DNA from 2 places in the Pseudoalteromonas sp. APC 3694 genome. Region 2 is predicted to be linked to the other one. Evidence: predicted binding sites of a transcription regulator. Region 2 holds the regulator's gene; the other holds the start of a gene.
What was found. The regulator LexA, encoded in region 2, represses DNA repair genes until DNA is damaged. The targets are predictions, from matches to a motif close to TACTGTATNNNNATACAGTA.
Positions count from the first base shown of each region.

Region 1 (8,318 bases), on a different contig from region 2:
AAGCCAAAGTGGTTCACGTTGCTGAAATTAACAATCACATCAGTGAAATTGAAAAGCAAGGTTTAACTTCTTTTTACTTAGAGATTTTAGCAAGACCTGCACAGCGTCAAGATTTCGATGAAGATGATGGCGAGTAAAACGCTAATTTGCGTTTAGTGTAGTTTTTGAAAATGGGCCTTGTGGCCCATTTTTTGTAGCTGTTATTTATACACTATGACACTTTTTATACTTTTTATTACTGCCGCAAGGGCACGTATCATTGCGTTTTACTTTAATATCGGCAACCGGTGTAATCTCACCATCAAGGTATCGCCATTGTCCATCTTCTTTAATAAACCTTGAATTTTCTGCCAACTCGCAATATAAATCTTGATAAAAGTAGTGAGCTTTAAATGTAACAAACCCTGTTTCATCATTATAACCAGAGTCTAATATGGTTAAGTTTATAAAACGGCAATTATTTGCAAAATCTTTAATTTCTGAAATTGAGTTTTCAGCTTGTTTTTCTTTTGCATAACTTTCACGAACAAAAACCGCGTTTTTAACAGCATAAGCACTGTAGCGTGCACGCATAAGTTGCTCTGGTGTGTGTGGCTGTTTGGTTTTTAAATGAAAAGGCTCGCAGCAATCAGCATAAGGTTGCTGACTGCCACAAAAACATAATAGGGCGTTAGAAGTCATGATAAATGTACTGTGTATTAAAACGCTAGTTTATCAAGCTTATTGCGTAAGTGAAATCTCAGAATGAGCGCTTTTTTTGCTAAAGCAATACAACTTAGTGCGCGTATGGCTCAAGTTTAATGATAACTGCGACAGTTGTTGGTTATTTATTATGTCAGTCCAGGTGATCACCGCCGCAAAATTTCCATTGTGAAGTGCAGAATTTAAAACATACTCTAAATTAACTAAATGTTTTTGACGAATAACCAGTAATTTACTGGTATCAATTGAGCATGAATCAAGTAGCGCTTTGCTCGGTACGTTATCTGGTGCTATTAACAGTGTCCATGCGTTTAGGCTGTTGTATTGGTGTAATACTTTTAATAACTCAAACGTTGCTGAAATTTCATCTTCAATTTGTACAACGTTAACACAATCTGATTGGTCATCTTGTTGATAGCTTTTAACTGTTCTTACGGTAATTGGCTGTAACATAATCTTCTCACTCACTGGGTTTTTATACAGTACATTCATACAGTAGTTTATACAGTTGTTTGGTGCAAGTGTTTTTTTGCTATTTTTTTGTACAGTTATTTATCTTAAAACGCGATAGTTACTATAAATATATAAATAATCTATATATAACAATGGTTTAATTTTTATTGAAAGTTAATGCCCACAGAATTAATTTTAAGGCTGGGAACAAATAAATACAGATGAACAGGGGGTATACAGTAGTTTAAATTAATTAAGCGTGCTTGTTTTGGCTATAAATGCTTAATTAATTTACAGATGGAATGAGTTGCTGGGCAGTGAAATTATTTTTCGCTACTAGGAGGGATCAAATGTGAGAATTGTAACTGGTGAATTTGTTCATACAGGCTGGCTGCGTAGCATTGAGCATCTTTAAGTCGTTTGGTACTAATATGTTTTCGTATATCGCTCATTGCTTCTATGGCAGGTTCATAGCCTTGACTACCGGCTAAGCTAAGCCACGCAGCACCATGAAATACACTTTGCGGCACACCTTGTCCTTTTATAAAAAACAGCCCTAAATAAAACTGCGCGCGATAATTTCCTGCCATTGCTGCCAAACGCATCCATTTTGCGGCTAATGCGCTTTGTTCATTTTTAAGGTAATAAAGGGCTTTATTTAATGTGTCTTGATCGGTGTTTTTAGAGCTCGCAGGGAGATTTGCATCGCTTGGTTGCGTTACAAAAGAAAGAATGTTGTCTAATTGTTGCTCTAAGTCTTGGCCACTTGGTGTCGTTTTGATCATGCTACTTCGTTTGTTATTTTAATCACTTAGCTAGTTTAGTATATAGCAAGGTAAAATGTCCTCTAAAAAGTTATTTTTATGCTAAAATCTCGCCACTTTTTACAACCACAAGTTTATTATGCTCGAAGCCTTATTCAAAATCCGTGCAAATGATTCTTCGGTTCGCCGTGAATGTATTGCCGGTATGACTACATTTATTACGATGGTTTATATCGTATTCGTTAACCCAGCTATGCTTGCTGAAGCGGGTATGGACCAAGGTGCTGCCTTTGTTGCCACCTGTATTGCAGCTGCAATAGGGTGTTTTATTATGGGTTTGTGGGCCAATTACCCACTGGCATTGGCACCGGGTATGGGATTAAATGCATTTTTTACCTATGGTGTTGTATTAGGTATGGGTTATAGCTGGCAAGCTGCGTTGGGTGCGGTATTTATGTCAGGGTGTATATTTTTAATTCTAAGCTTATTTAAGGTGCGAGAGTGGATTATTAATGCAATCCCTCTGGTGCTCAAGCAAGCAATAGCAACGGGTATTGGCGCATTTTTAGCTCTCATCGCACTTAAAAGTGCCGGTATTATTGTATCAAGTCCTGCAACACTGGTGCAGTTGGGTGATATTACCTCGCCTGGTCCTTTATTGGCTATTTTCAGCTTTTTTGTTATTGCTGCACTGCTTTATCGCGATTTTAAAAGTGGCGTGCTGATCAGTATTTTACTAGTCACCGCGATTGCTGTGTCTATGGGGTTAGTGGAGTATCATGGTGTTATTGCAATGCCACCTTCTATCATGCCGACCTTTATGCAGCTGGACTTTAGTGCCGCGTTTGAACTGTCGATGTTGAGTGTTATTTTTGCGTTTTTATTCGTTGATTTGTTTGATACCTCAGGCACGTTAGTTGCGGTAACTCAGAAAGCTGGTTTAGCAGATAAAAACGGTAATATGCCGCGTTTAGGTCGTGCATTAAGCGCTGACAGCACAGCTACCATTGCAGGTGCAATGCTCGGTACTTCAACAACCACGTCATACATTGAGTCTGTTGCAGGTGTATCTGTTGGTGGTCGAACTGGTTTGACCGCTGTGGTTGTGGGTTGCTGCTTTTTACTGATGATGTTTTTTGCGCCTTTAGCTCAAATGGTGCCTGCATACGCAACCGCGGGAGCTATTTTATATGTATCTGTATTGATGCTACAAAACTTAAAGTTTGTAAATTGGGACGACATGACTGATGCAATTCCGGTGAGTGTTGTATTATTAATGACACCGCTGACGTTCTCAATTGCACACGGTATTGCACTTGGTTTTATTTCTTATACGGCGGTAAAAGTGCTGTGTGGCAAAAAAGATCAGGTAAGCATTAGTGTTTGGATTTTAACTGCCTTGTTTATTGTTAAGTTCGCATTTTTATCTTAATGCAGGCAGCTTGTTAGAATATGTATATGTCCTAGTATGTAAACACAAAGTGGGGCAAAATCCTATTCAAAAAAAGCCCATGCAACTGCATGGGCTTTTTTATTTAGAAAGGAGTTACCATTTCTTTTTAGGTGCAAATAATACGTCTAAATCATCTTGCTCTTGTTCGTTCTTTTTCTTCAATGATGTAGCATTTGATGCCTTGAGTTCATTACTTATCGTTTCAAGGTAGCCTTCAACTTCAGCTCGTTTTGCCGTAATGTAATCGTCATTAAATGAAACACTGTTAAGTGTGGCAGCTGCTTTTTCAAAGTACTGCCTAGCAGAGCCTATCATTCCAGCTGTTTGCGCTGATAACCCTCGTTTTATTTGGCTTTCAATGTTGATTCTTAAGTGTAGCTTTTCAAGGCTTTTGTCTTCTGCAATAAATACCTGGCTGTCTACTTTGCCTTTATTATGCTCAGAACGAATAATAGTGCGTAACTTTTTAATGCCTTGTATCAGCGATATCAGTTGTTTGTCGTTACCTGGTAATACAAAGCCATCTGAACCGTCTTGAATTGGGTTTTGTAGTCGCTCTTTTGCTTCTTTTAAGCGGTTTTTTAGTCCACTACCTCCGCTTGAAATAGACACCATTTGACTGAGCGCATCATGAATTCGTCGTTGTAATATTCGCTGAGTTGCCTCTGAAAGTGGAATGTTGGCGCTATTCATTAATGCTTCTTCGGTTTCTTCAATGATTGCTTTTTGTTTTGTTAACTCTTTGCGTCGTTCAGCTTCTTGTTTTTCTTTGTGTTGCTGAACAGCACTAACCGATAGTGCAATGACTATAAGTGCAACAATTAATACAATTATAATGGAAACTATCATGTTATAATTCTCAAATTCTTAACCTTATTATCTAATCTTACATTAAATATATAAAAGGTGGGAAACTTTGCTCAGATTAACTGAAAAAAGCGTCACCATAAAGCGTTTAAATCTTAATATGTTATGTTTCGATTGCTGATAATCATTGCTACCTCAAGTTTATTTATTGTGTTAACCTGAAATTTCAACAAATTAATTGTTATATTATGTAACATTAATCAGCCTTTTATATAGCTACCTATAGTTAGGGTGCGCTTTTATCTGTCAATGTGAATTATAACGAAACTACATAGCCATGAAATTACAACAACTTAGATATATCGTAGAAGTTCAAAATCATAAATTAAATGTTTCAGCTACGGCTGAGAGTTTATTTACCTCCCAGCCTGGTATTTCTAAGCAAGTACGTATGTTAGAAGATGAGCTCGGTGTACAAATTTTTGGCCGCAGTGGTAAGCATTTAACTCATGTTACAGGCGCTGGCGAGGAAATCATTAACATATCACGCGAAATACTCTCAAAAGTTGAGGGTATTAAAGCGGTTGCGAATGAACATACTTTACCGGATCAAGGCAAACTTAATATTGCTACCACGCATACACAAGCACGGTATGCGTTACCGAGTGTAATTAAAGGCTTTACTCAAAAATACCCTGCGGTATCACTGCATATGCATCAAGGTACACCACAGCAAATTTCTGATGCAGCCGCTCGCGGTGATGCTGACTTTGCCATTGCCACAGAAGCGCTTCATTTATATTCAGATTTAGTAATGCTGCCTTGCTACCATTGGAATCGTAGTATTGTGGTTGCTAAAGATCATCCCCTTGCGAAAAAAGTGGATAATTTAACAGTGGCTGATATAGCCCAATACCCACTCATTACTTACGTATTTGGCTTTACAGGTCGTTCGGAGCTCGACAAAGCATTTAATGCTTACGGATTAGAGCCACATATTGTATTTACTGCCACCGATGCCGATGTCATTAAAACGTATGTGCGTTTAGGGCTAGGTGTGGGTGTGGTTGCATCTATGGCAATTGATCAGGTAAACGACAGCGACTTAGTGTGCATTGATGCTAGCCATTTATTTGAGGCGAGCACGACTAAAATTGGTTTTAGAAAGGGCAGCTTTTTACGCACCTACATGTATGACTTTATCGAACGTTTTGCACCGCATTTAACTAAAGAGCGAGTAGAGCGTGCGAGTTTACTGCGAAATCAAGAAGATGTTGATAAGTTATTTACTGATATTGAATTGCCGGTTAAGTAACCGCCATAAACAGCAATGAGAAGCCGCTTAGTTTTGCAACTAAGCGGCTTTTTTTGTGCTATGTAATTAACCTGAACTGTGGATAATAAATCCATCTTAAGCAGCTATTTTCAGCGTTAACTGCGTTGAATTTACTTGCAATAGGCTAGCTATTGACGCGTAATTTCGCCTTGTTTTCACTAAAAATCTCTAGCTTGAGAAAATAAACATAAATATCATTTTGATTCAATATGTTAGTAAATCTCTTAACCAGAGTTCAGGTTAATTAGCACTCGATAATATTAACGGCCAGTCCACCGCGAGCGGTTTCTTTGTATTTTGTTTTCATATCGTTACCCGTATCGAGCATGGTTTTTATTACTTTATCCAGCGATACTTTTTGCTCACCACTACCGCGTATAGCAAGGCGCGACGCATTAATTGCTTTAATAGCGCCCATTGCATTACGTTCAATACAGGGGACTTGCACTAAGCCGCCAACAGGGTCACAGGTTAACCCTAAGTTATGTTCCATACCAATTTCAGCGGCATTTTCTACGTGTACAACGTTACCACCAACAATTTCAGTAAGTGCGCCTGCGGCCATTGAACAAGCAACACCGACTTCGCCTTGGCAACCCACTTCAGCACCAGAAATAGAGGCATTCTTTTTATATAAAATGCCTATTGCAGCGGCAGTTAATAAGTAGCGGGTAGCAATATCACGGTCTACTTCTTTAATAAAAGTATGATAATACATTAATACTGCAGGTAAAATTCCGGCTGCGCCATTTGTGGGGGCAGTTACTACACGTCCTCCGGCTGCATTTTCTTCGTTTACAGCTAATGCGAATAAATCAACCCAGTCCATGGCGCGCAGTGGATCGTTACTGACTTCTACATTAAGCTTTAAATATAAGCTTGGCGCACGGCGTTTTACTTTTAATCCGCCAGGTAAAATACCTTCGGTGCGCATACCTCGCTCAATACAGGCTTTCATTACTTGCCAAATATTAAATAGCTCATCTTTAATGGCTTCTTCACTGCGTAACGTTTTTTCGTTTTTCATCATTAACGTTGATACGCTGTAACCCGACTCTTTACACATTTCGAGTAATTCTTTAGCCGAGCCAAACGGGAACGGGGCTGGGTTTTCTTCACGGATATCTAAAGCGGCTTGTTTTTCTTTTTCAAACTCTTCATCCGTAACAATAAATCCGCCACCAATAGAGTAGTAAACTTTGCTATATACTTTTTCGCCATTGTTATAGGCAATAATTTCCATTGCGTTGGAATGTTTAGGGAGTGTCTTTCTGCGATGAAAAACAATCGCGCCCTGCTTAGGGAATTTAGCTTTGTGAGTTTGGTTTAGGTAAATAACCTGTTCTTTTTCAATTTTAGCGAGTATGTCATCCACTAAATCGGCATCAATGGTTTCAGGATCATAACCGGCTAAGCCAAGTATTACTGCTTTTCCCGAACCGTGGCCAACACCTGTTTGGCCCAGTGAGCCGTAAAGCTCTACTTTTACATCGGTCACATTTGCTAATAGTTGTTGCTCGTTTAGGTCATTAACAAATAAGCGTGATGCACGCATTGGGCCAACGGTATGTGACGATGAAGGGCCAATACCAATGCTAAACATATCAAATGCACTGATCATAATGTGTGTCTCTACTTAGTTTTCTCAGCATTAAGCTGTTCTTTGAACGGTCGACTATAATAACGTGGAAACGCAGGTGTGTAACCCTTATTAGTAAAGATTTAAACTGGTATGGCGAGTTGTTTTGTAAAGTTTTTAATAATGCTGGCTGTGGCTCCCCACAAAAGCCCATGTGGGGTGATAAAGCCATTTAAGGTAATGATTTTTCCACCTCGTTCAAATGGCAAAGGTTGCCAGTTAGCCGCGTTATTCAGCGCTTTTATAGAGAGTAAAAAGCTAGCTTGCACTTCGTTGTGGTCGTTTTCCCACACTGTTTCTTTTTTAATTAAGCCTACAAAGGGGCGTATAGTAAATCCGGTCAGGGTTGAATATTCAGGTAACTGACCTAACACATGGATATTTTGCGGGGCAATGTTTAGCTCCTCGTGTAATTCACGCAGTGCCGTGGTCCGCAGGTTAACATCATTAATTTCAAATTTACCACCTGGTAAACAAATCTCCCCAGGGTGGTGATGTAAATAGGTTGGCCGCTTACACAATAAAACATGTGCTTCATTATCAATATCAATCAAAGGTAGCATCACTGCACTGGCGCGCTTTTTTTTATTATCTTTGAGCTGATCCACAGCTAAACTGCGGTTTAATTGAAAACGAGCCGAAATGGTTTCACTATTCAAAGCGACCCTCATTTAATATAGGGAGTATTTTATTTACTTTATCGTAAGTTTCTTGATATTCCAATTCGACTTTTGAATCAGCAACAATGCCACCGCCAGCCCAGCAGTGTATTTTTTGTTGATGTGTAACTAAAGTTCTAATAGTAATACTGGTATCCATATTACCGCAGGCGCTAATATAGCCAATAGAACCACAATAAATGCTGCGTCTGTGCGGCTCCAGCTCTTCTATTATTTCCATTGCGCGCACTTTTGGTGCGCCTGTAATTGAACCACCGGGAAATGCAGCTTCAAGTTGATCGACTGCTGTTTTTCCTTCATCAAGGATGGATGTAACTGTACTTACCAAATGGTGTACTGCCGGAAAGCTTTCAATAGCAAATAAAGAAGGTACAACAACAGAGCCCGATTTTGCGACTTTACCTAAATCATTTCGTAGCAGGTCTACTATCATTACATTTTCAGCGCGGTCTTTACTTGAATTTGCCAGTAAGGTTGCTTGTTT
Region 1 covers NZ_JASDDE010000021.1:52,007-60,324, reverse strand. The annotation lists gene QMA00_RS09395 (DUF6172 family protein) at 1-137, shown strand, start outside; gene QMA00_RS09390 (YchJ family protein) at 205-681, opposite strand; gene QMA00_RS09385 (SulA-like leucine-rich domain-containing protein) at 721-1,155, opposite strand; gene QMA00_RS09380 (sel1 repeat family protein) at 1,479-1,940, opposite strand; gene QMA00_RS09375 (NCS2 family permease) at 2,059-3,351, shown strand; gene QMA00_RS09370 (hypothetical protein) at 3,466-4,221, opposite strand; gene cysB (HTH-type transcriptional regulator CysB) at 4,517-5,494, shown strand; gene QMA00_RS09360 (L-serine ammonia-lyase) at 5,760-7,136, opposite strand; gene QMA00_RS09355 (CoA pyrophosphatase) at 7,238-7,813, opposite strand; gene pabB (aminodeoxychorismate synthase component I) at 7,806-8,318, opposite strand, start outside.
Region 1: a site for LexA is predicted at 1,181-1,200, ahead of QMA00_RS09385 (SulA-like leucine-rich domain-containing protein). Genes of this name have one in related genera too.

Region 2 (8,318 bases):
AAGCGGCGCGTAAAAGGTCCAACCAAATGCAGGACCGCCACCAGGCATAAACAATGACGCTAACAAAATCAAAAACGCAAATGGTAAAATCCAGAAGCTCCAGTTGTTCATTCTCGGTAATGCCATATCTGGCGCACCAATCATTAACGGAATCATCCAGTTTGCCAATCCAGTAAATGCAGGCATTACTGCACCAAACACCATGATTAAACCGTGCACTGTGGTCATTTGATTAAAAAAGTGAGGATCAACCAATTGTAAACCCGGCTGAAATAACTCAGCCCGAATAACCATGGCCATTGCTCCACCAATCAAAAACATGGTGAGTGAAAAAATTAAATATAAGCTACCTATATCTTTATGGTTGGTTGTAAATAACCAGCGCTTAAAGCCTGTGGCAGGTTGATGGGCATGATGAGCCTCATTGGTATTAGGTTGTTCTGCAATGCTACTCATTATTTAGCCTCCCCATCAGCATCCAGTGCCGCTTGTATCTCGCTCGGTTGAATTACATCACCAGTGTCATTACCCCACGCGTTGCGTTTATAGGTAATAACAGCTGCTATTTGCTTGATTGATAATTGCTTTGCGAAAGACTGCATAGCCGTACCCGGTTTACCGTGGAGCAAAATATCTATATGCCCTTTGATATCACCTATGACTATTGGGCTGCCTTTAAGAGCCGGAAAAACACCCGGCAAGCCTAATCCTGTTGGCTGATGGCACGCCGCGCAGCTCGCCATATAAACCTGCTCACCAAGCGCCATCAGCTCTTCTTTTGGTACAACTTGGTCTAATAACGCAGCGTCTGCTTCAGCTGCTTTTTGCTTGGCTTGTTTAGCCTCTGCTAACCACGTTTTGAAGTCTTCTTCTGTTTTAGCTTCTACTACAACAGGCATAAAACCATGATCTTTACCGCAAAGCTCTGCACACTGCCCACGGTAAGTACCAACCTCATTAATATTGGTCCATGTTTCGTTAATAAACCCAGGGTTTGCATCTTTTTTAACGGCAAAGTCAGGCATCCACCATGAGTGAATAACATCATCTGAAGTCATTAAAAAACGTACTTTTTGATTAATTGGTAGTACCAGCGGTTTATCGACCTCGAGTAAATAATTCGGGTTTTTATCAGCAAGATTAGTTATTTCATTTTGAGGGGTAGCTAGCATGGAATAAAACTCAACGTCCTCTCCCATATATTCGTAATGCCACTTCCACTGTGAGCCTGTAATTTTAATGGTGAGATCAGCTTTGCTGGCATCCTCCATGGCAATTAAAGTTTTAGTCGCAGGAATGGCCATAACAATTAAGATGACAAAAGGGATCGCAGTCCACAGTATTTCTACTTTGGTGCTTTCATGGAATTGGGCAGGGACAGCCCCTTTAGATTTGCGATGATGAATGAGTGCCCAAAACATAATGGCAAACACGATCACCCCAATCACACAACATATTAAAAAAATAGTCATGTGCAGTTGGTATACATTATTACTTATATCGGTTACGCCTTTACGCATATTATATTGGCTATTAGCAAGCACATTCTGCGAAAAAACAAACAATATAAGCCACAAGGAAGAACTCAGCTTACCCATGTGACGGCTCCTTTGATGCTATTGCTGACGCAAAGCGAAGAGGCATACGGCTTAAACGCCTATTCGTTATTTTTATTTTTTATAAGGGTGCTGGATTTAGTAAATGTGTGTTCTCAAAACGACTAAGCTGTGAGTTATTTTTATTCCAGCTCTTTAATAACTAGTTAAAAAATAAACAATAAGCAAGGTGAGTATGAAAAATAGACAAGGTGAATTTTTTAAAATGCGCAGCTAAAAAAATAGCAACTAGTCAGGCAATTAATCTAAGAGTCAGGTTTAGTAAGGGGTGTATTGAAATTACAGGATAGAAATATAAAAAATTGTTAACTTAAAAAAGCAGAGTAAATTTGTTTATTTATAAAGTATTTAGTGATTTTATTTATGATAGGGGGAGCACTTAACAACATATAGTCATACATTTGATAAGTTAGACATTGTGCTGCTAACAAACCCAGCGCCTAATCACCATTAAGCGCTAAATTATGCTTTAATACTACATCCAGTCAGCGTTACGAATAACACCTACCGCTAAGCCTTCAATATTGAACGACTCATTTTCTAAATCAACCTCAATAGCTGAAAACTCATCATTTTCAGCATGTAAGAGTACTTTTCTGCCCGCTTTTTCTAAACGCTTCACGGTTACATCGTCGTCAACACGGGCAACAATAACTTGTCCATTTTCGGCAACTTGGGTTTTATGCACAGCAAGTAAATCACCATCCATAATACCAATGTCTTTCATACTCATACCGTTAACACGCAATAAAAAATCGGCCGCAGGTTTAAACATTAAAGGGTCAATTTTACAGTGGCTTTCTACATGCTGTTGCGCCAATATTGGCTCACCGGCAGCCACCCTGCCAATTAAAGGTAAGCCTAACTGCTCTGGCTCCTCTTCTTCAACAAGCTGAATTCCGCGACTCGCGCCTGGCTTCATTTTAATAACACCTTTTTTGGCCAATGCTTTTAAGTGTTCTTCTGCAGCATTTGCACTTTTAAAACCCAGTGTTTGTGCAATTTCGGCACGTGTAGGAGGCATACCAGTGTCTTTAATAAACACTTTAATGAGTTCGAGTATTTGCGCTTGGCGTTTCGTTAATGGTCGCATACAACTGGTTTTCCATACAGTACAATTAACTGTGAGTATATACAGTTATTTAAAAATCGCAAATATAAATTAATGCCTTATATGCCGTTGTAGGTTTCAGATTCAGTGAATTTTTTTCCAAATGGGTGAATCTCTTGGTTGACGCCAGCTTCACACAGTTATTAATCATTCTTTTTGCTAAGTTACAATTCTCAAATGCAGTAAGGCGCGCACAACTTAAACTAAGCATTAAATCAAACAAGGCTAAAAATTGGGTTCTTTATTTCCTGTTATTAGATCTCAATCACTGAGATCTAACCTATTTAAAATATTAGCCAACCAAGGCTCTACTTTTTTAGGCTTAACAAAAGCTACTGCGGCGGCTGAAAATGGGGATTTTCTATCACAAGCATCAACCAGTCTATTTTCAGCGTTGTTTACATGGACCTGCATAGCTTGTTTACTCGCCTGCGGTAATCCATGAATGCTTTCTAGTAGCTTTAAGTCTTGCTGAACAGATGTGATTACTTCTAGTCGTTTACCTTTCACCGTTTTGTGATTTAGGTTATAGCATTTGGCGCTCGTCCGTACTCTTTCGTATTTTGTTTTATCAGTTGCTTGGTCGAATCTTGAGTGTGCCATACCGGGAGATTTTTCAAATGAGAATAATTGAACATCGGCAAGTACGCATGGATCGATAAGAACAGGAACTTCAGCATTATGGTTTGTTAGCGAACATTGACTCCATACTCTGGTGCTTTCATCTTGAAGTGGGAAGTAATCATGTTTTCCACCATTATCTCTTGGTTGATTGGCGTATTGACATGAATATCGATAATTTTTTGGCTCGAATGCTAACCACCAATAGCCAGAATGTTTTTGTGATTGTCCACCTACCACTCTCATGGCATAAGTCTTTTTGGCTTTCTTCACAGCACCCTTGGGGCGAAAGTGATCAACATTGAAATCAGTGTTAATCCTTGGTACTTCTGAATACCAACATTTATCACCAAATTGATTAATAAAGTTGTCCTTAAATGGTGACCATTTACTACCAAGCCGCGTAAATTCTGCTGACTTGTCCTGTGCATTCCTAACTTCAGTTAACCATTGTCTAGCATCCACATCCCAGTTAACAGGTTTGCATGCATCAATTAAATTAATGTCTATATGTCGCAATTAAGCCAGTCCTTTTGTCTTTAATATATTTTCAATAATATTCAAACGATACTGCGTATCATCTATACCTTTCGAGTCTAAATCGTCCATTGCTCTTTTTCTAGCGATAAGGAACTGCCTATAATCTTCATCTGGGTGGGTATAGCCGTATCCTAACCGCTCTAACGAACCATTTAGTTTTCTTAATTCTTTGGTTTCATTTTCACTTAAAGTCTCTTTTTCAAGTAACGTTCTACGTTTCTCAATAACACCGCTTGTGTGTCTATCTAGCGTTGTTGCCATACCAAACATGTCACTGGTTAGTATGCCATTAACGCCCATTCCTATTGGGCTTTCAGCAGGTACTTCAGCTATCGACAAGCCATCGGTATTATTACGTATTACTTGTATTTGCTTTTTATCTAATTCAGCAATCGCTAGTGGGTGATGGGTTACCATTAAGATATGGCAGAATTTTTGATTCGGTATAAAGCGTTTAAGAAAAGTATGATACTTGGCCGCCCATGCTGGATTTAAGTGAGTATCTGGTTCATCCAATAAAAACAATGAATCATCTTCAACAGTAAATTCTAAAAGACCTAATACGGTTAATAACTGTTGCTCACCTTCACTTAATTCACTAAAGCTGACAATTTCATCGTTATGTAATTTAACTTTGATATTTACGCTATCAATAAGCTCAGAAAGTAATGTACTTTCTAGCATTTTAAAAAAGTCTTTCGGCTTTAGGCCTTTAGCTACTTTTTTTAAACCGTATATATCGGGTAAAAACAAATGTACGAATTCATTTGCAACGCCTTTACCTGTTAACGATGTTGCTTCTTCTCTTGTCGACTTTACTGGTCCATAACTATAAGGAAGTAACCTGTCTAAAAAGTCACGAACTACGCCACGAGCGCCCCAAAAGATATCTCTCTTATTATTTTTCCCCCATTCAGGCCTGCGAAATACAAAATGAACAGAATGAAAATCTTTTATACCCAATTGTTCAGCTAAGAATTCACGGCCAACACGCTGCTGTTGGTTTAAGAAGAATGCAAGCAATACATACTGACTGTGATAGGGTTTTGCATAAAATAAAGGGCGAACTTCATCTTCAATTTTTACTTTGTTATACAAAAGCTTATGATAAAACTTGTTTCTATGTGTTTTAAACAAATCTTCTAACCTATCACTTGGCCCCGAGTAATAAGCGAAAAGGTGTTGAGGTAAGTACTCGGAAGCCCCATTTTTATCTCGCTTGACCTTTGACAGAGCCACTGTTTCAAGTTTCGAATAGCTATTATCTGCTTGCTTAATCGAAACCTTTATTTTGTGTTGTTGATGAGGAGTAGTGCCATAATCTGGTGAGGCATCAACTTCAATGCGCTTTTCATTATTAGCGCCTAATGAATAGATTAATTTATAGCTAAAAGGCGCTAGTTCTTCTCCAAGATCTAATGCCCTGAAAATACGAACTAAGGCTTCAATAACATTCGATTTTCCTGAGCCGTTTCTACCGATAAGAACCGTTAATAGCTCTTTATCGTCAAAATCTATTGCTAAGTTGTGGATATTTTTAAAGCCATCCCTGATTTTTAAAAAATCTACCTTCACTTGTTAGTCACCTTAAAAGTACTGTTGTCACCTTCACCAGCTTGAATAACCATTTTTTGTTCAATAAGCTTTTTTAACTCACTGAAAAGATCATCAATAGCGCTGAAAGTATTGTCAGATAACTCATCAAATAATGCCTGAGCAGATATGCCTTTGCTTTTACTTTTTAGAAGCGTGAAGACTTCGCCAGTTTGTTCTGGGTTATCCTCAATAATGGGAGTGGAATCTACTTTGATTTTTGATCTAAGGTTATACGCAATTTTGTCAGCTTGGGCTTTCGTATTTTCCTGAGCTATTTCTGTTCTTTCAGTCTTTGTCTGCTTTGACTTTGAATTCTGCGCTTGTACTTCAACTTCTTCTCTTTCATCTTCAGATATAGGTGAAAATAACTTTCCGCTAAATGCTCTTGCTAGTATTGATTGAGTCACTTTATCGACACGAAGCTTTGCTGCTCTGTATTGCTTTTCAATTGCAGCAGCGTAAATCATGAATTCTTCTAGTCGCCTAGCTATTTCAATTTGTTCCTCTGTTTTTGGTAACTTTATCTTGTATTCTAATATTTGTTTTCCACTAATATGTGGTATGTCACTACCAGTCTGATTTGGCAGTAAATAATTACTAAAACTTGGAGCTAAAAGGGAGTAGTACAAAAAGTCATTTAATATCTTGCTGCTAGGTTTAAACCTAGCGACTCGCTGCACTAAAACACATGGTAGGTCACTAGCTTTGGCTTTAGCTAACTTTAAACCTGCGCTAACAATTGGCCGATCCATAGCTAAAATAATATCCCCTTTATTTATAAATAAATGAGCATATTTTTCCAATTTCTCTTCTGGAAAGTATTTAGTTTCAGACCACCTTAAAGATCCGGGTTCAATATTTTGTCCTCTAAGTAACCTAACTCCATCACTTTCGAACTCTTTACTTTTGAATGCGTGTCCAATATCTATACCTGTAACTTCTTTTAATGATACTTCGTCAAAACAAAATCTTTTTCCTTCACGCCAGTCTTTGGTGAGTTCACCTGAGGTGGCTGCTGTAAGGACGGATTGGCGGAAGTGCTTTAAAATGGTTGGGATTTTATCGAGACGTGCTTGCGCTGTTTCAACTTTGGCTAATACTGAATCCAGCTTATCTGCTATATCCTTTTGTTCTGATCGTGGTGCAACAGGCACCTTGATAGTTTCATATTCTTTGAACTTCAAATTACGTAGGTTATTACTTCCACCTTGGTAATTAACTACTTCGCCAGAAGCATAAAAACTTCTTAAATAATAATTGAGGTATCTTGAATCTATCGTGTCATTTGGCCTAGCTAATCGTATAAAATTGGTACAAACTTTTGGGTAATCTGGGCTATGTTTTAGGGCATCCTCATCGATTAATACAGTTCTTCCAACTGGTTGATCTGGGCCACCGCCTGATATTTCTATCAAAATATCGCCAAGCTGAAGCTCTCTCTTTTGAGCACTAGTTTTTTTTACTTTACGCTCTACGCTGGTTATACCTTTTTCTCTAGACCAGTTCTTAAACTCTGTTCCTCGGATACAAAAAACAGTATCAAAATCATCATCCTGATAATCAGGATCTTTACCCCAATCGCCACCTAATACAAAGGAGAGTAAGTTTTTTAATTGAATAGGTTTCCAGTTTTTAGGTAACTGACTCATACTAAAACCTCTTCAGTATCTACCGCTGCATCTAATTCCACTAAAATAGATTTTAGGTCAGTAATTGCTGCCGCTAGTTCTTCAATGGCTTCGTTGATCAATACATCTGGCTCTGGCAGGTTAGCTGCATCTTCGATACTGTCATCACGTATCCATGCTAAATCGAGGGAGTCTTCTTTAGCTGCAACTTCTTCACGGGTAAACGCTCTTAGTCGGCACGTATCCACATTCCCAATTTCACTGCCGTCTTGGTGGTTATCAATAAAAGCTTGCCGTTTAGCATCATCTACCTCGGTTAAATCACTACCTACAGCTTGATAAAATTCTTTAAAGTGGTCTTTGGTTAAAACGTTTCGTTTACCAAATTGCGGCATGTTTACACGAAGGTCATATACCCAGACTTTTTTGGTGTTGCCTTTATCTTGATTTATATCTGTAGGTTTATCAAAAAACAGTACGTTGGTTTTTACACCAGCGGCGTAAAAGATTCCCGTAGGTAGCCTAAGAATCGTATGAAGGTTACATTTTTCCATTAAATCGTTACGAATTTTACGGCCTGTTGAACCTTCAAACAAAACGTTGTCTGGCAATACCACTGCCGCACGCCCACCGGGTTTTAACATACTGTGATACATGGTATGTAAAAAGGCGAGTTGCTTATTTGAAGTGTAATGTACTAAATCATCACGGGTAGGTATACCACCTCCCTGTTTGGTGCCGAAAGGTGGATTAGCAAGAATTAAACTCGCTTTAGGGAGTAAATTTTTACCTTCATTAGAAAGCGTGTCGCCATATAGCACTCCTGCGTTATCATCGTCTATCGCCAAGTCGTGCAACATTAGATTCATCATGGCTAAGCGCCGAGTGTCGGGTACTAATTCCATGCCAAAGAATGTACCGTGCTGGTATTTATCGTAAGCATTTTCATCAAGGGTTTTAATGTCGTGGTGCTTTTTAAGCTCATGATGTGCAGCAATTAAGAAGCCGCCTGTTCCGGCTGTCGGGTCTACTATAACGTCATCTAAATTCGGTTTCATTAATTCAACCATAGCTTCGATGAGTACTCGCGGGGTAAAGTATTGACCTGCACCTGACTTTTTCTCACTAGCATTTATTTCTAATAAGCCTTCGTACATGTCGCCTAAGCCTTCCGCTTTAGCAGAGTACCAATCAAGATTATCAATT
Region 2 covers NZ_JASDDE010000031.1:33,698-42,015, forward strand. The annotation lists gene ctaD (cytochrome c oxidase subunit I) at 1-456, opposite strand, end outside; gene coxB (cytochrome c oxidase subunit II) at 456-1,598, opposite strand; gene lexA (transcriptional repressor LexA) at 2,092-2,709, opposite strand; gene QMA00_RS11785 (hypothetical protein) at 2,989-3,867, opposite strand; gene QMA00_RS11790 (AAA family ATPase) at 3,868-5,463, opposite strand; gene QMA00_RS11795 (restriction endonuclease subunit S) at 5,460-7,133, opposite strand; gene QMA00_RS11800 (N-6 DNA methylase) at 7,130-8,318, opposite strand, start outside.